One region of the Arthrobacter sp. BL-252-APC-1A genome, then DNA from elsewhere that is predicted to be linked to it. Evidence: riboswitches for the same ligand, from Rfam matches in the RefSeq annotation. Region 1 holds a riboswitch; each other region holds the start of a gene.

Region 1 (4,712 bases):
GCGAAGTTCGACCGCATGCAGGCATTCCTGGAAAGGAAGAAAAAGAAATGACAGTACCCTCCAAAGTCGGTGTCCTCGGCGGAGGCCGCATGGGTGCGGGCATTGCCCACGCCTTCTGCACTGCCGGTGCCGCCGTCGTCGTTGTGGAGCGTGACGACGCCGCAGCGCAGGCCGCCTACGCGCGCGTTGCCGGTAACCTCGCCAAGAGCGTGGAACGCGGCACCACGGACGAGACCCTGGACGCGCTGACCGCCCGGCTGAGCGTCTCCACTGATTATGCGGACTTCGCCGGCTCCGGCCTGGTCGTGGAGGCTGTTCCGGAAGACTTCGGCCTGAAAGCTGCAGCATTGGCCGCTGTGGAGGAGCAGTTGGGCGACGACGCCTGGCTGACGTCCAACACGTCCTCGCTGTCTGTCTCGGAGCTGGCCGGGAAACTGCAGCGCCCGGAGCGCTTCTGCGGCCTGCACTTCTTCAACCCGGTTCCGGCGTCCACCCTGATTGAGGTGGTCCTGGGCAAGCAGACTTCCGATGAGCTGGCCGAAGCTGCCCGGACCTGGGTCACGGACCTGGGCAAGACTCCCGTCGTCGTCAATGACGCCCCGGGCTTTGCCAGCTCCCGGCTCGGCGTGGCCATCGCACTCGAGGCCATGCGCATGGTCGAAGAAGGTGTTGCCTCCGCCGAGGATATCGACGCCGCCATGGTCCTGGGCTACAAGCACCCGACCGGTCCGCTGAAGACCACCGACATTGTGGGCCTGGACGTTCGGCTCGGCATCGCCGAGTACCTTGCCTCCACGCTCGGTCCGCGCTTCGAGCCGCCGCAGATCCTGCGGGACAAGGTTGCCCGCGGTGAACTTGGCCGCAAGACCGGCAAGGGCTTCTTCGACTGGAGCTAGTTTGCGCCTGGCAGCAGCCCGCATGCTTCGCCTCTTGAGGGAGCATGCGGGCTGCTGTTCTTAAGCTTTGCGGTGTCTGCGAAACTGGGGCCGTCAGCGCGCGGCGTCAATCCCGGCACGCCATCCCGGAGCGCGCCCGCCGTGCGGCGGGTGCAGGGCCCCGGCATCAATGCCTGAGCTTTGGAGCAGCCAGGAGACCAGGGAGTTTGAGTTCCACATATCGCCGTCGGGCATTTTGGCGCCCCACACCATATCCGGAACTTGAGGCACCCTGGCGCGCAGGGCATCGGCACCGGACGTGGATACGTTGAACACCAGGGGCGGCTCCGGAGCATAGCCAAGGTCGGGAATGATTCCGCCGCGCCAGCACCGCACTTCATACCGAAAGAGCTTCAGGCGGCCGAGCGCCCGGAGACCGACTGGACCTTCGGCCACCACGCCCCGTTCGCTGCGCCCCTGGCCCCACGAAGGCGTCATCTCGATCGCATAGGTTGAACCGTCGGCCGCGACCTCCAGCGCTGCGTGGAAGAGCGGCCGGGGGTGGCGCCGCTCCCGCACGGAGCGCCAGAGTTCCCACCAGCGGCTGGTGTGGATCACCAGATGTCCGCCGGCGCCAACAGGCAGCCACCACAACCGCACCTGCGCCGTGTCCATGTGCCGCCTCCTTATGGAAACTGTCCGGCCCTCAGCAGGCCGCAGCTAAGCCTTGCCGACCGGCTGCTGCAGCTCGGTCACCCAATCCGCCTGATCCTCTGACCAGGAGCGCAGGTAGACCTCCCGGCACGGGCCGGAGGGGGTCAGCCCGCGGGCAATGATTTCGGTGTGGACCGCCTGCCAGCTGTCGGCGATGCCGTCCATGGAGCCAAGATGGACCCCGCAGATCGCCATCGGAACGCTGGGCAGTTCCACTGCCTCGACGCCGTCGGGAACCGGATCTGGGCTGGCGAAGCCTGCCGTAATCCGCATGCCGTCCTCACCCATGTCGTACTGCGCCACCGGTACACCTGACGGGGCGCCGGATGGAGCCAGCAGTGCGGCGACGCTGTCGAAGAGGGGTCCGACGACGCCGGGGACCTCGGGCTGTTCGGCCACCATTGCCTGGCGGGCAGCGAGGCGGAGCGCCGGAAGGGGTTTTTCAATGATTTCGATCTGGGCCATGTGCTTTTCCTTTTCGATGAGATGGAGCCTGCGCTCCACGTCGATGAGCCGTGCGGCAGCAATCCGTGCCTCCTCTGCGACCTCTGCCCGCCTCAGGCGCAGCAGGGCGGCGATTCGCCCTGAGTCCACGCCGGAGTCGAGCATGGCGGAGATGTCCTCCAGCCCGAAGCCCAGGGAACGCAGTGCGACGATCCGGTGCAGCCGTTCAAGCTGGGCTGGATCGTAGGAACGGTAGCCGCTGAAAACATCCACGTGGGCAGGTACGAGCAGGCCGGAAGTATCCCAGTGCCGAAGCATGCGGTGGGTTACCTGGCCGATCTGCGCGAACGCTCCGATGGATAACATGGTCCAGTTCTCCTGCCTTCCACAGTGTCAGGGTCAAGTATGACTGGCTGGGGCCTGCGGAGGCTGGCTGGGCGTGGGTCCGCCTAGTCTTGGAGGCATGGGTGAGCCGAGGAGCCGGAACGTGGACTGGGAAGGCGCTGCCAATGCCCGGGACCTGGGCGGAATTCCCGCAGCCAACTCGCACATTCAGCCCGGGCGTGTGTACCGGATGGGCCGCTCCGAATGGCTCACCGCCCGCGGCTGGCAGCAGGCATACGACGCCGGTGTGCGGACGGTAGTTGACCTGCGCAACAGTTCCGAGATCGGGCGCCGCGACACGGATCCCGTAGTCCCCCCGTCGGCTGTTACCGGAATCCGGTTCCTGAATCTGCCTACCCAGGAAGCGGACGATCCTGACTTCACCGCGCTGACCGGACCGTACATGAGCTCACCCCGGTTCTACCCGGAGAACCTGCGCCGCTGGCCGGAAAAGTTCGCGGCAATCGCCCGCGCCGTCGCTGATGCGCCGCCCGGCGGCGTCGTACTGCACTGCTCAGCCGGTCGCGACCGTACGGGACTCGTCGCCGCCCTGCTGCTGGACCTGGCCGGCGTGGCGCCGGGGGAGATCGCAGCCGACTACCGGGAAGCGCTGACCGGCATCAACGACTGGCACCGCACCCAGCAGCGGCCGAGGGAACGGCCGCTGGACGACTCCGAGCTCGCGGCCCGCGCCGGCTCCGCCGAAGCGGAGCTGCTGGATATGCTGCGGAACTTCGACGCCGCAGCCTACCTGCGCCGGGCCGGTGCCGGTGAGGGAACCCTCGCCCGGCTCCGGTCCCGGCTGCTGCAGGAGGACTTCTAAGCAGACTGGTCCTGCATGGTTATGTCATTGCGCGGAAGCCGGCCCCTGCATGGGAAAACCCTTTCCGTGGTGGCCAAGTAGAAAAAAGAGCTCCTGTTCCGGCCCTCAAAAGCGCCCGGGACCATCAGCGAGGAATACCGGGGGCACCACTGGGGCGTCCCGGGGCTGGCGGCCAGGGCCTCGGCCAGCAGAGGAACGTCGTGGTGCCACATGATCTGCTGCCGTCCATCGAGCACCAGGCAGATCAGGTCCAGTTCCGGGTCGGCGTGGACCTCGACGTCGATCCAGTCGTCGTACTTCATGAGGCGGCCGCCATGGATCCAATGGATCTTGTGGCCGGGGGCAAATGCGGTGCAGCGGGGGTCACTGGAGGGAATCACAGCGTGTCCTTCGAGATGAGTGTCCTTGCCCGCTCCGGTTGGACGCGGGCCGCTTCGTCATCCGAACCACCCGCCGAACATTGGGGTTGGTGCATGGCCAGTCGGAGCTTTTCCACACCCTGCGGGTGCGGAGGCCATGTCTCGTGAAGCACTGATTACGTTAGCAGGCCGCGGGGACACCCGTACATACAGACGGCCCGGGCCTCCTTCCGAACCTCACTGCACGACGGAGGCGCCCGCGTCTGGTGGGCACCGCCGTCGTCTCAGGTGCGTGAACGGTACTGCTCAGCGGCGGCCGCGGCAGGGATGGCCGCCGCCGGGGTGCAGGTCCACATCCGCGGTGATGGCGGCCAGGTAACCCTCGCGGTAGCCGGTGGCATTTGGATGCAGGGCGAACGGGCTGTTTGCGTAGATGATCCACGGATCGGCTGAGCCGATGCCGTGGCCGGCGAACTCGTCCACCACGTCAACATAGGTGGACCCGCGGTCCGGCAGCTGGGCGGCGAGAACCGCGTTCAGTGCGTCTGTTCCGGCGTTGAAAAGCGCTGCGGCGTCAGGGTTCAGAAGCCCGGGAACACCGGCCCCGTCAAACAGGTGCGGGTAGCCGGTCAGAACCAGCTCCGCCCGGGGTGCCAGGGCCCGCATTTGCCCGAGGGACTGGCGCACCTGGGGTGCGAGGGTTGTTTCCGCGTATTCCTGTGCCGCCGCGAGTGCCGGAGCGCAGGTGGCCGGGAGCTGGGCACCGGCGCAGGCTGCCACGACTTCGCCGAACCGCACATCGTTGCCGCCGATGGTCAGCGTGACCAGGTCGGTGTTCCGGTCGATGCTGCCTGCAGCCTGCAGGGATGCGATTTGTTCCGGCAGGTCCACGGGGCCTGCGGGCGCTGAGGGAGGGGTGCTGGCCGCCGTCGCGCCGCCGCAGGTGACATCAGCGTCCAGTTCAATCCTGCGGAGTTCATCCAACAGGGCCGGGTAGCCTTCGGCGGTGCGGCCGCAGGCATCGAGGACTGCTCCGCCGCCGAATCCGGCGGCATACGAATCCCCAAGTGCTACGTAATCAACTGTCCTTTTGGGCCCGCGGTCCCACCCCTT
Region 2 (4,712 bases), on a different contig from region 1:
ATTTGGCCAGTCCAACTTTCGGGGAGCAGTTCATTGAGGTGGCCGGGTCTTTTTCTGTTCGTAACCTTTACGATGCGGACGGTTAGCGCGTTTTCCAAACCGCAGCGATTCGCTTGCCTCAGATGCTGATGGTCCCGGAGATGCGGGTAGTACATTCCCCGCCCACCCAGATGTCTTCGCCGTCAGCTTCCACATGGACTCGTCCAGTCCGGCCCAGGACCGTTCCCTGGGCTGCAGTGTAGGACGACGGCGCCCGGCCGCTGCCAATCAGCCACTGCGCTGCGCCGGCGTTGAAGCTTCCAGTCACCGGGTCCTCGCAGGGGAGCTCATCGGAGATGAACGTGCGCACTTCAAACTCGGTGGCCGCGCCGTCGGGATGCGGGCCGATGACGCCGACTGCCAGCCCCGCCATGGCCGGGTAGTTGGGCTGGATCGCCAGCACCTGCTCAGCGGAGCCCAGCAGCACACCGATCCACTCAGGACCGTTGACCAGCCAGGCAGCGTCCAGCAGCGCCTCACGTGGGAGTCCCAGCCCTGCCGCAACGCGGTCCAGTTCGTGCTCAGCAACAGGCCCGAACCGTGTCAGGTCCGGAGCCGCGAACGCCAGCCGGCCGCCGTCGTCGTCGTCCGCTTTTATCCGCACCAACCCGGCGGCAGATTCCTGGATGAGCATGCCCTCCTGGCGGGGTTTGCCTCCGGCTTCCAGCCAGGCGTGGGCGGAGCCGAGGGTTGGGTGCCCGGCGAACGGCAGCTCCTCGGTCGGAGTGAAAATCCGGACCCGGTAGTCAGCGCGCGGATCCTCCGGGCGCAGAAGGAAGGTGGTCTCGGACAAGTTGGTCCAGTTCGCGAACCGCTGCATCTGGGCGGCGGTTAGGCCGGAGGCTTCAAGGACGACGGCGAGCGGGTTGCCGCCGAAGGGCTCCGGGCTGAACACGTCAACCTGGACAAACGGGCGGGTGGATACGGGAATTTCGGAAGTCACTATTTGAGCTTAGTGAGTCGGCCGGGTGGATCCGCTAGCCACGGATTGCCCCAAGCTGCTCCAGTTTGTGCTGTTCGCTGCGTGGCGCGGCGGAGCGATTTCCCAAAACGGAGCGTTTAGCGCGGTCGGGCGGCTCAGGCGAAAGCCGGAACCGCGAGATTCCGAAACGCCGAGCCGTGGAAGACAAGCGGCTCATGGGCGCCGTCGTGGGTTGAGTAGCCGTGAACGCGGAGCAGGACGACGGCGTGGTCCCCGGCGGGAACCTCGTTCTCAACCGATGTTTCAAGCCAGAGGGCGGCCTCGTCCAGGAACAGGGCGCCGGTGCCGGCTTCGTGCAGGCTTAGTCCGGCGAAGCGGTCGCCGTCGCGGGAAGCGATCTGGCGGCAGACGCCGTCGTGCCCCGTGCCCAGGATGGACACGCCGATCCGGTCCGCAGCCCGAAGCAGCGGCCAGGTGCGGGAGGTATTCTGCACCGCGAACATGACCAGGGGCGGATCCATCGAAACGCCCACGGTGAAGGAAGAGGCCACGATTCCCTGTGGCGCGCCGTCGACTTCGGCGCAGAGTGCTGCGATTCCGGAGGGGAAGCGCCCAAAGGCCCGGCGCAGTGCGTTGGGCTGGAGATCGGTTTCAAGTGCCATGGAGATTCCTCTGCCTGACGCGCAGCCTGCGGTGCGAACCGCGAAATGCCAGCGCTGTACTTGCCGGACCGGGAGATCCACCGGAACGGCCGAATCGTCACCTGGAGCACCCCGCTACGGCGAGAGGGTTGCCGCCCAGCCGGCCAGGGCCTGTGGCTGGAACTCTTGATTCTGGCTACCAATCTAGGAGCGGGAAGGGGCCCGGGGCAAACGTTCGTCACATACCGGCTGTGGCGGGCAACAGTTCGTAACGGGAGTACTTAACCGGTTGCCGGCCCGTTTCCTGTTTCCACAGGGGCCGGTGCCACGGCAGGGAAGTCCGGTCTGTCTCTGACACCCATCCTGTTCAGGGCCAGCGGCCCCAGGATGGACCCGCTGAGAATGACGGCTCCCAGCACCAGGCAGGAAACCAGCCACGAACCGCCGTCGTAGAGGAAGCCTGCCAACAGGGATCCTGCCGCGGCGCCAATCAGTCCTGCATTACTCAGGAGCGCCATTCCCCGGCCGAGGCGAACTCTGCCGGTCTCAGCCACGACCGCCCCATGCATCGGGATCAGCATCGCCCAGGACGCGCAGGTCAGCACCCAGAGCACCGCGATCACCAGCGGAGGGTGTGAATGCCAGGCATCCGGCCGCTACGCCGGAACAGACTGATGCCGCCACGTATCCGGCCCGGCGTCCGCGGCGTTCCGTATAGCGGTGCAGCACCCGGGGGAGAACAGTCAGCGCGATTCCGCCGGGCAGGTAGACGAGGGCGATCTGGTAGACCTCCAGCCCAGCAGTGTTCTGCAGATACAGAAGAAGCAGCAGCCCCACACCGGCTTCAGCAGCGGCGGTCAGTGCCGCGAGGAACAGCAGCGGACTTTTCTCATGCGCTGAGCGTAGCCGACCCGTGCGGCATGCCTTTCCGTGCCGACACGCCGAAGCACTACAGTGTCCGCATGAGACAACGGTGGTTCAAACAGGTAGACGTCTTCGGCAAAAAGCCGTACCAGGGCAACCCATTGGCCGTGGTGCTGGACGGGGAAGACCTCGACGATGAGGCAATGCTCCAGTTCGCCCGCTGGACGAACCTCTCGGAGACGACGTTCGTCCTGCCGGCAACGCAGGACGAGGCTGATTACCGGGTGCGGATCTTCACGCCCGGGGGCGAAATCCCGTTCGCGGGTCATCCGACGCTCGGCACCTGCCATGCGTGGACCGAAGCCGGCAACACTCCGATGAAGCCCGGACTGGTGGTCCAGGAATGCGGCATCGGTTTGGTTCCGCTTCGGGTCAATGCCGGGTTGGCTGCCTTTGCTGCACCGCGGCTGCTGCGGACCGGTCCGGTGGAGCCCGATGTCCTGGCCCGGGTGACGGCAGCCCTGGGACTCACTCCGGACCAGGTCCTGGACCATCAGTGGGTGGACAACGGCCCGGGCTGGCTGGGACTGCTGCTGCCTGACGCGGAGACTGTTCTGTCTGTGCAGCCCGATCACGGTGCGCTCGGTGGACTGAGGGTCGGGCTGATCGGGCGGCAGCCGGAAGCCGCCGAGACGGACTTCGAAGTGCGCGCCTTTGCACCTGGTCTCGGGGTCTCCGAAGATCCGGTCACTGGAAGCCTCAACGCCGGCCTGGCGCAGTGGCTGATCGGCCAGGGCATTGCGGAGGAACGCTATACGGTCACCCAGGGCACCGCCGTCCACCGGTCCGGCCTGGTGCGCGTCTTCACCCGCGAAGGCCGCATCTGGATCGGCGGCGAGTCCGTCACCTGCATTGACGGCTCCGTTTCGCTCTAACAGTCCACCTAGTGCATGATGCCCATCGAGATGACACTTACGGCTCTTTTCAGCGCTGAAAGGAGCCGTAAGTGTCATCTCGATGGCGCGGGTAGCCTTGAAGCGTGAATGACTTGTTCAACAGCGGCGAGGACCAGGACCTGCAGGACCACGACGACGACGCCACGGAGGGCGACTCCCGTCAGCGCCCGCGCAGCCCGCTGGCGGTACGGATGCGCCCCCGCAGCCTCGACGAGGTGGTGGGGCAGCAGCACCTGCTGGCGCCCGGGTCACCCCTGCGGACCCTCGCCGAAGCTCCGCAGGGAGGACCAGCCGGCCCTTCCTCGGTGATGCTCTGGGGCCCGCCCGGCACCGGCAAGACCACCCTGGCGCACGTCGTAGCCCGCGGGCCCGGGCGCAAATTCGTTGAACTCTCGGCAATCACCTCCGGCGTCAAGGACGTCCGGCGGGTCATGGACGAGGCCCTGACCGCCAGGGACCTGCACGGTGTCACAACCGTCCTGTTCCTGGACGAAATCCACCGCTTCAACAAGGCCCAGCAGGACGCACTTCTGCCCGGTGTGGAGAACCGCTGGGTAGTACTTATCGCGGCCACTACCGAGAATCCGTCCTTCTCAGTGGTGTCGCCGCTGCTCTCACGGTCCCTGCTGCTGACCCTGAAACCGCTCACGGAAGAAGACATCGCTGCGCTGCTGGTCCGCGCAGTCCAGGATGAACGCGGGCTGGCCGGGCGGGTTGAACTCAGCGACGAAGCGCTGGAACACCTGGTCCGTCTTGCCGCGGGGGACGCACGCCGCGGGCTGACCGCGCTCGAAGCCGCAGCCGGCGTCGCCTATTCGGAACGGGACCCGGACGTTGAAGTACCGGTTGTGCTGCTGACCCATGCCGAACAGGCACTGGATGTTGCAGCCCTGCGCTACGACCGGGCGGGGGATCAGCACTATGACGTCACCAGCGCCTTCATCAAGTCGCTGCGCGGATCCGACGTGGACGCCGCCCTGCATTACCTGGCGAAAATGCTCGAAGCGGGGGAGGACCCCCGGTTTATCTCGCGCAGGCTGATGATCTCCGCGGCCGAAGACGTGGGTATGGCGGATCCGACGGCGCTGCAGACGGCGGTGGCCGCCGCCCAGGCGGTTCAGATGATCGGTATGCCGGAGGGACGGCTGATCCTTGCGGAGGCGGTGGTTCATATCGCCACTGCTCCTAAATCCAATGCCGCTTACAAGGCGATCGGCGCGGCTACGGCAGACGTACGCGCCGGCTACGGGAAAGGTATCCCTGCGCACCTGCGCGACGCCCATTATCCAG
Region 3 (4,712 bases), on a different contig from region 1:
TCGGCCAGGGTGGGATTGCCGCCCGGGGTGGAGTCGATGATCGCCTGCAGTACTCCCCGGCCGCCTTCGGTCTGAACGTCCCCCAGCGGGGTGTCCAGGTCCAGGCCGCCGAGGTCGATGCCCAAGCCGCCGCCGATGTGCGCGATTACCGCATCCAGGTCCAGGTATTCGTCCTGCTCGGCCTTTTTCCGCTGTGCTTCAGCTTCGGTGCCGCCCACCACGAAGGACAGGCCGGTGAAGACCTTGATGTCGTCGGGCAGCCGTCCGGCTTCTGCGGCGCGTGCCCGGACTCCCGCGGAGACCTTGGCCGCGTGGGCGTGGTTGGGGGCGAAGATGAACGTCGCCTCGGCGTTGGCTGCAGCGAACTGCTGCCCCCGCCCGGAACTTCCGGCCTGGAAGAGCACGGGCGTGCGCTGCGGGGAGGGTGAGCTCAGGTGCGGTCCGTCGATCGAGTACCGTTCGCCGCGGTGGTGGATCTTGTGGACTTTGTCCGGATCGGCGTGGACGCCGCTGGCCTTGTCCTGGACCAGGGCGCCGTCATCCCAGGACCCTTCCCAGAGCTTGTACACGGCGTCGGTGTATTCGTCCGCCCAGTCGTAGCGGCGGTCGTGTTCCGTGAGGCCGTCGCCGCCGAAATTGCGGTGCGCGTTCTCCAGCACGGAGGTGACGATGTTCCAGCCGGCCCGGCCACCGGAGAGATGGTCAAGGGTGGAGAGCTGCCGCGCGAACTGGAACGGATGGCTCTGCACCACGGACGACGTCGCGGCCAGGCCGATATCCCTGGTGGCACCCGAGAGTGCGGCGAGCAGCAGCAGCGGATCGTTGGCCGGCACCTGCAGGCCGCGGCGCACGTGGGATGACCAGCCGCCGTCGTGGTCCCCGTACAGGCCCACGACGTCGGCAAAGAACAGGGCGTCGAACTTCGCCGCTTCGAGCTGCCGGGCAAGGTCTGTCCAGAAGGACAGTTCGTTGAAGCGGTGCTGCTCGGCATCGGGGTGGCGCCACTGGCCGCCGCGGATGTGGCTGGTGGTGTTCATCAGGAAGGCGTTCAGCAGAAGGCGCGGACGCCCGCCTGGAAAACGGGTACTGGGAATGCTCATGGAAGTAACTTTCAGTAGGAGCGGGAAGGCTAGAGGCGCTTGTCGGCGCGGCGGGAGAGCCAGGAGCCGCCCAGCTGCACGGCCTGGACCAGCAGGACCATCAGCACAATGGCAGTGAGCATCAGCCCGGTCTCGTAGCGGTAGTAGCCGTAGCGGATGGCAAAGTCGCCGATTCCCCCGCCGCCCACCAGGCCGGCCATGGCGGAGTAGGAGATGAAGCTGACCGTCATGATGGTCACCGAGCTGATCAGGGCCGGACGGGCTTCAACCAGCAGCACGTCCCGCACAATCTGCCCGCGGGTGGCGCCCATGGAGCGGGCCGCTTCCACTACCCCGCCGCCGAGCGCGGTGATGTTCTGCTCCACGAACCGGGCAAAGTACGGGATGGCATTGATGGTCAGCGGCACGATCACGGCTGCGGTGCCGATGGTTGTTCCCACCACGAACCGGGTGAACGGGATGATCGCGATCAGCAGGATCAGGAACGGAAAGGAACGCACCAGGTTCACCAGGGAGTCCAGGACCCGGTGCAGCCGCGGTTTGTGCCCCAGCCCGTCCGGCCCAAGGGAGTAGAGCAGCACCCCCAGCGGGGTGCCGATCAGCACCGCCAGCGGGATCGCGACCAGCAGCATGGTGCCGGTCTGCCCCAGCGCGGCGAGCAGTTCCGGCCAGACTTCGGCAATTCGCTCAAGCAACGCGGGCTCCTTCCCGGCCGGCAGCCCGGTCCAGGGTGATTTCATCGGAGATCAGGTACCGGCCGATTGCGGTGGCCGGCGTGAACCCGGGCCGGGCCAGCTCCGCGAGCGCGAACTGTTCCACGACCCGGCCTTCCTCCATCACGGCCACGTTGTCCGCGATGGCCTTGATGACGTTCATTTCATGGGTCACCACCACGATCGTGATGCCGAACCGTGCGTTGACGTCGCTGAGGTACTGCAGCACGGAGGCAGTGGTCCGCGGGTCGACAGCGGAGGTCGGTTCGTCGCACAGCAGCACCTTGGGCCGGGTGGCCAGGGCACGGGCAATTGCAACACGCTGCTTCTGCCCGCCGGAGAGCTTGGCCGGATAGGTCCCCGCTTTCTCCGAGAGGTCGACGACGGCGAGCGCCTCCAGTGCGCGGGCGCGGCGTTCGGCGGCGTTCTTCACTCCGGCGAACTTGAGCGAGAGCTCCACGTTCTGCGCCGCGGTCCGGTTGTTCAGCAGGTTGAAGTGCTGGAAGATCATGCCGATCTCATGCCGGGCTGCCCGAAGCTCGGCATCACCCAGACTGGTGAGGTCCGTTCCATCCACGAGCACGCGGCCGGACGTTGGGCGTTCCAGCAGGTTGATGTTGCGCAGCAGGGTGGATTTACCGGCACCGGAGAACCCGATAATGCCCTGGATGCTTCCCTTGGGGATCGACAGGGTGACGTTGTCCACTGCCGTGAAGGCCGATTCACCGCCCCCAAAGACGGTAGAGACGTTTTCGATCCGGATCATGCTGTCCTCCTGCGGTCTGAGCCCGGGAAGAGGTGCACGCCTCCGCAGGCTCACGCAGCCGTGCGGAAGGCACGGGGCAGCGGACCGCAAAGAGCAGGTGCTTCTCCATCGGTCCTGGCGGTAGCACCCTTCTTCAGCGGAAAGCCCGCGGAAGGGGGTTGCTGCGGCGTCACGGAGCCAGGTCTCTCAGCCGCTCTGGATGGTTACGGGACTATCTAAACCGCCCAGGCACCGGCGGGGCCAGAAGATTTCCCCGTGCGGCCGAATGCGTCGGTGCGTAACGCGCAGCGGCGTCACAATCCGTTTTGTTACGTCCGTGGGGGTCCCTGCCCCAACCCACGCGCCACCCGCGCAGACTCACGGGCGTCCTGCGGCGCGGGAGCACTGATTCTCCTGGGAATCCGCGAGGATGGGAACGTGACACCTACGGAACGCCCCGCCCTTTCGCCCTCGCTTGGGCCGGCCGAATTCCGCCGCTGGTACTGGCTAAAGGAAGAGCTGCAGGCGTTCGCGCGCACGCAGGAGATATCCGCTGCCGGTTCAAAGGAGCAGCTGGCAGAACGCATCGCCGCATTCCTGGCGGGCACACCGCTTCCTCCCCCGGCCGGCAGGCCTCACATGTCCCGGCAGCGGCTCGTACCGCCGCTGACCATCCACACCGTGATTCCGGCGGGACATCCGTGCAGCCAGGTGCTGCGGGAGTTCTTCGTCCACGCCCTCGGGCCCGGGTTCCGGTTCGATGCGCCGATGCGGGAGTTCTTTGCCGCCAATGACGGCACCGCAACGCTGGCGGCCGCCTTGGACCACTGGCACGCCACCCGGGATGCCGCCCCGCGGCCGATCAGCCCGCAGTTTGAACTGAACCGCTTCTCCAGGCATTGGCATGCAGCACATCCCGGCGGCAGCCGCGATCAGATGATTCAGGCCTGGAAAGCGTACCGGGCGCTGCCCGTGGACCAGCGGATCCAGGACAGCGTCTGATGTTCCGTCGCTAGAGTCCAAACCTTCCGGCCTCGATGACCGGGCAGGTGTTCATGACGACGTCGAGCCCTGCGTTTGCGGCGCGCTTCGCGGCGTCTTCATCGACCACGCCCAGCTGCAGCCACACGGCCTTGGCGCCGATTGCAATGGCCTGGTCCACGATGTTTCCCACCTTGGCCGAATTCACGAAGCAATCCACAACGTCCACCTGGCCGGGGATGTCCGCCAGCTTGCTGTAGCCCTGCTGGCCGTGGACGGCCTGCCCGGAAAGGTTCACGGGGATGATCTCCATGCCCAGGGAATCCCGGACAAACCGTGAAACACCGACGGCGGGACGGGCCGGATTGTTCGAAAGGCCCACTACCGCCCAGCGGCCCTTGGCCGTGAGCAGCCGGGTAATGACCTCGGGATCGTTGAGGTGCACCATGCGGTCTCTCCTTTGAGTCTCTGCAGGGCTCCCACCCTACGCAGGGTACAAACGCGGCAGACTGCGGACCTATTCCAGGAAAGCGTCGACGGCGGCGGCCAGGGTCTGGTCATCCAGCCCGTGCCAGCTGCCCTCCAGCAGCTGGAATGACCCGTCGGGCAGCAGCTCGGCAGTCTCACGCGCCCATTCGCGCAGCCGGTCATCACTTCCGGAACTCGCCAGCACCAGCACCGGCACGCGGATTCCGGTCAGGGACCGCACGTCGGTTTCCAGCAGCAGGGTCAGGTCATAGGAGATGGTGTGAGCCGCCGGCTCAAACGGAGCCGGGTCCGAGGCCTCGATGATCTCCGCCGGCACTCCGATGGACTCCTGGAACAGCCGAACGGCTCCTGCCCGGTCACCTGCCGCAACCAGCTCATCCAGCTCAGGGCGGATGTCCGGATCTTCGTCAGTGTCCCCGGTGAGCGGAGGTTCCACGGCGATGACGCTGGAGATGACCGCGGACTCCGAGGCAGCCCGGAGCGCGAGGACGGCGCCGGAGGAGGTTCCCAGCAGATCGGCCGTGCCGCCGGCGGTTTCCACCACGGCCAGCAGGTCGTCCACCTCGGATTCCGGGGTGTACTCCTCCCCGTCCCCGCTCTCGCCCTTGCCTCGGCGGTCATACGTGTAGACGGTGTGGCCTGCGGCCAGCAGTTCGGCAACACCTGCCATCCCCGAGGTGGTCC

Evidence for each region. Region 1 has a riboswitch for S-adenosylmethionine ahead of FYJ28_RS03155 (hypothetical protein). Riboswitches for the same ligand answer to the same signal wherever they lie in the genome.
Region 2: another riboswitch for S-adenosylmethionine. It lies ahead of FYJ28_RS02710 (flavin reductase family protein); the one in region 1 lies ahead of FYJ28_RS03155 (hypothetical protein).
Region 3: another riboswitch for S-adenosylmethionine. It lies ahead of FYJ28_RS09040 (methionine ABC transporter ATP-binding protein); the one in region 1 lies ahead of FYJ28_RS03155 (hypothetical protein).

Annotation. Positions count from the first base shown of each region.
Region 1 covers NZ_VULS01000002.1:88,536-93,247, forward strand. The annotation lists gene FYJ28_RS03130 (enoyl-CoA hydratase/isomerase family protein) at 1-51, shown strand, start outside; gene FYJ28_RS03135 (3-hydroxyacyl-CoA dehydrogenase family protein) at 48-896, shown strand; gene FYJ28_RS03140 (hypothetical protein) at 990-1,550, opposite strand; gene FYJ28_RS03145 (MerR family transcriptional regulator) at 1,596-2,399, opposite strand; gene FYJ28_RS03150 (tyrosine-protein phosphatase) at 2,497-3,240, shown strand; gene FYJ28_RS03155 (hypothetical protein) at 3,237-3,620, opposite strand; SAM riboswitch class IV at 3,637-3,769, opposite strand; gene FYJ28_RS03160 (SGNH/GDSL hydrolase family protein) at 3,906-4,712, opposite strand, start outside.
Region 2 covers NZ_VULS01000001.1:581,348-586,059, reverse strand. The annotation lists gene FYJ28_RS02715 (PhzF family phenazine biosynthesis protein) at 119-982, opposite strand; gene FYJ28_RS02710 (flavin reductase family protein) at 1,117-1,623, opposite strand; SAM riboswitch class IV at 1,675-1,794, opposite strand; gene FYJ28_RS02705 (hypothetical protein) at 1,884-2,156, opposite strand; gene FYJ28_RS02700 (hypothetical protein) at 2,149-2,439, opposite strand; gene FYJ28_RS02695 (PhzF family phenazine biosynthesis protein) at 2,565-3,401, shown strand; gene FYJ28_RS02690 (replication-associated recombination protein A) at 3,506-4,712, shown strand, end outside.
Region 3 covers NZ_VULS01000005.1:29,033-33,744, forward strand. The annotation lists gene FYJ28_RS09030 (LLM class flavin-dependent oxidoreductase) at 1-1,100, opposite strand, end outside; gene FYJ28_RS09035 (methionine ABC transporter permease) at 1,130-1,795, opposite strand; gene FYJ28_RS09040 (methionine ABC transporter ATP-binding protein) at 1,788-2,579, opposite strand; SAM riboswitch class I at 2,682-2,785, opposite strand; gene FYJ28_RS09045 (hypothetical protein) at 2,997-3,560, shown strand; gene FYJ28_RS09050 (CoA-binding protein) at 3,571-3,987, opposite strand; gene FYJ28_RS09055 (alpha/beta fold hydrolase) at 4,057-4,712, opposite strand, start outside.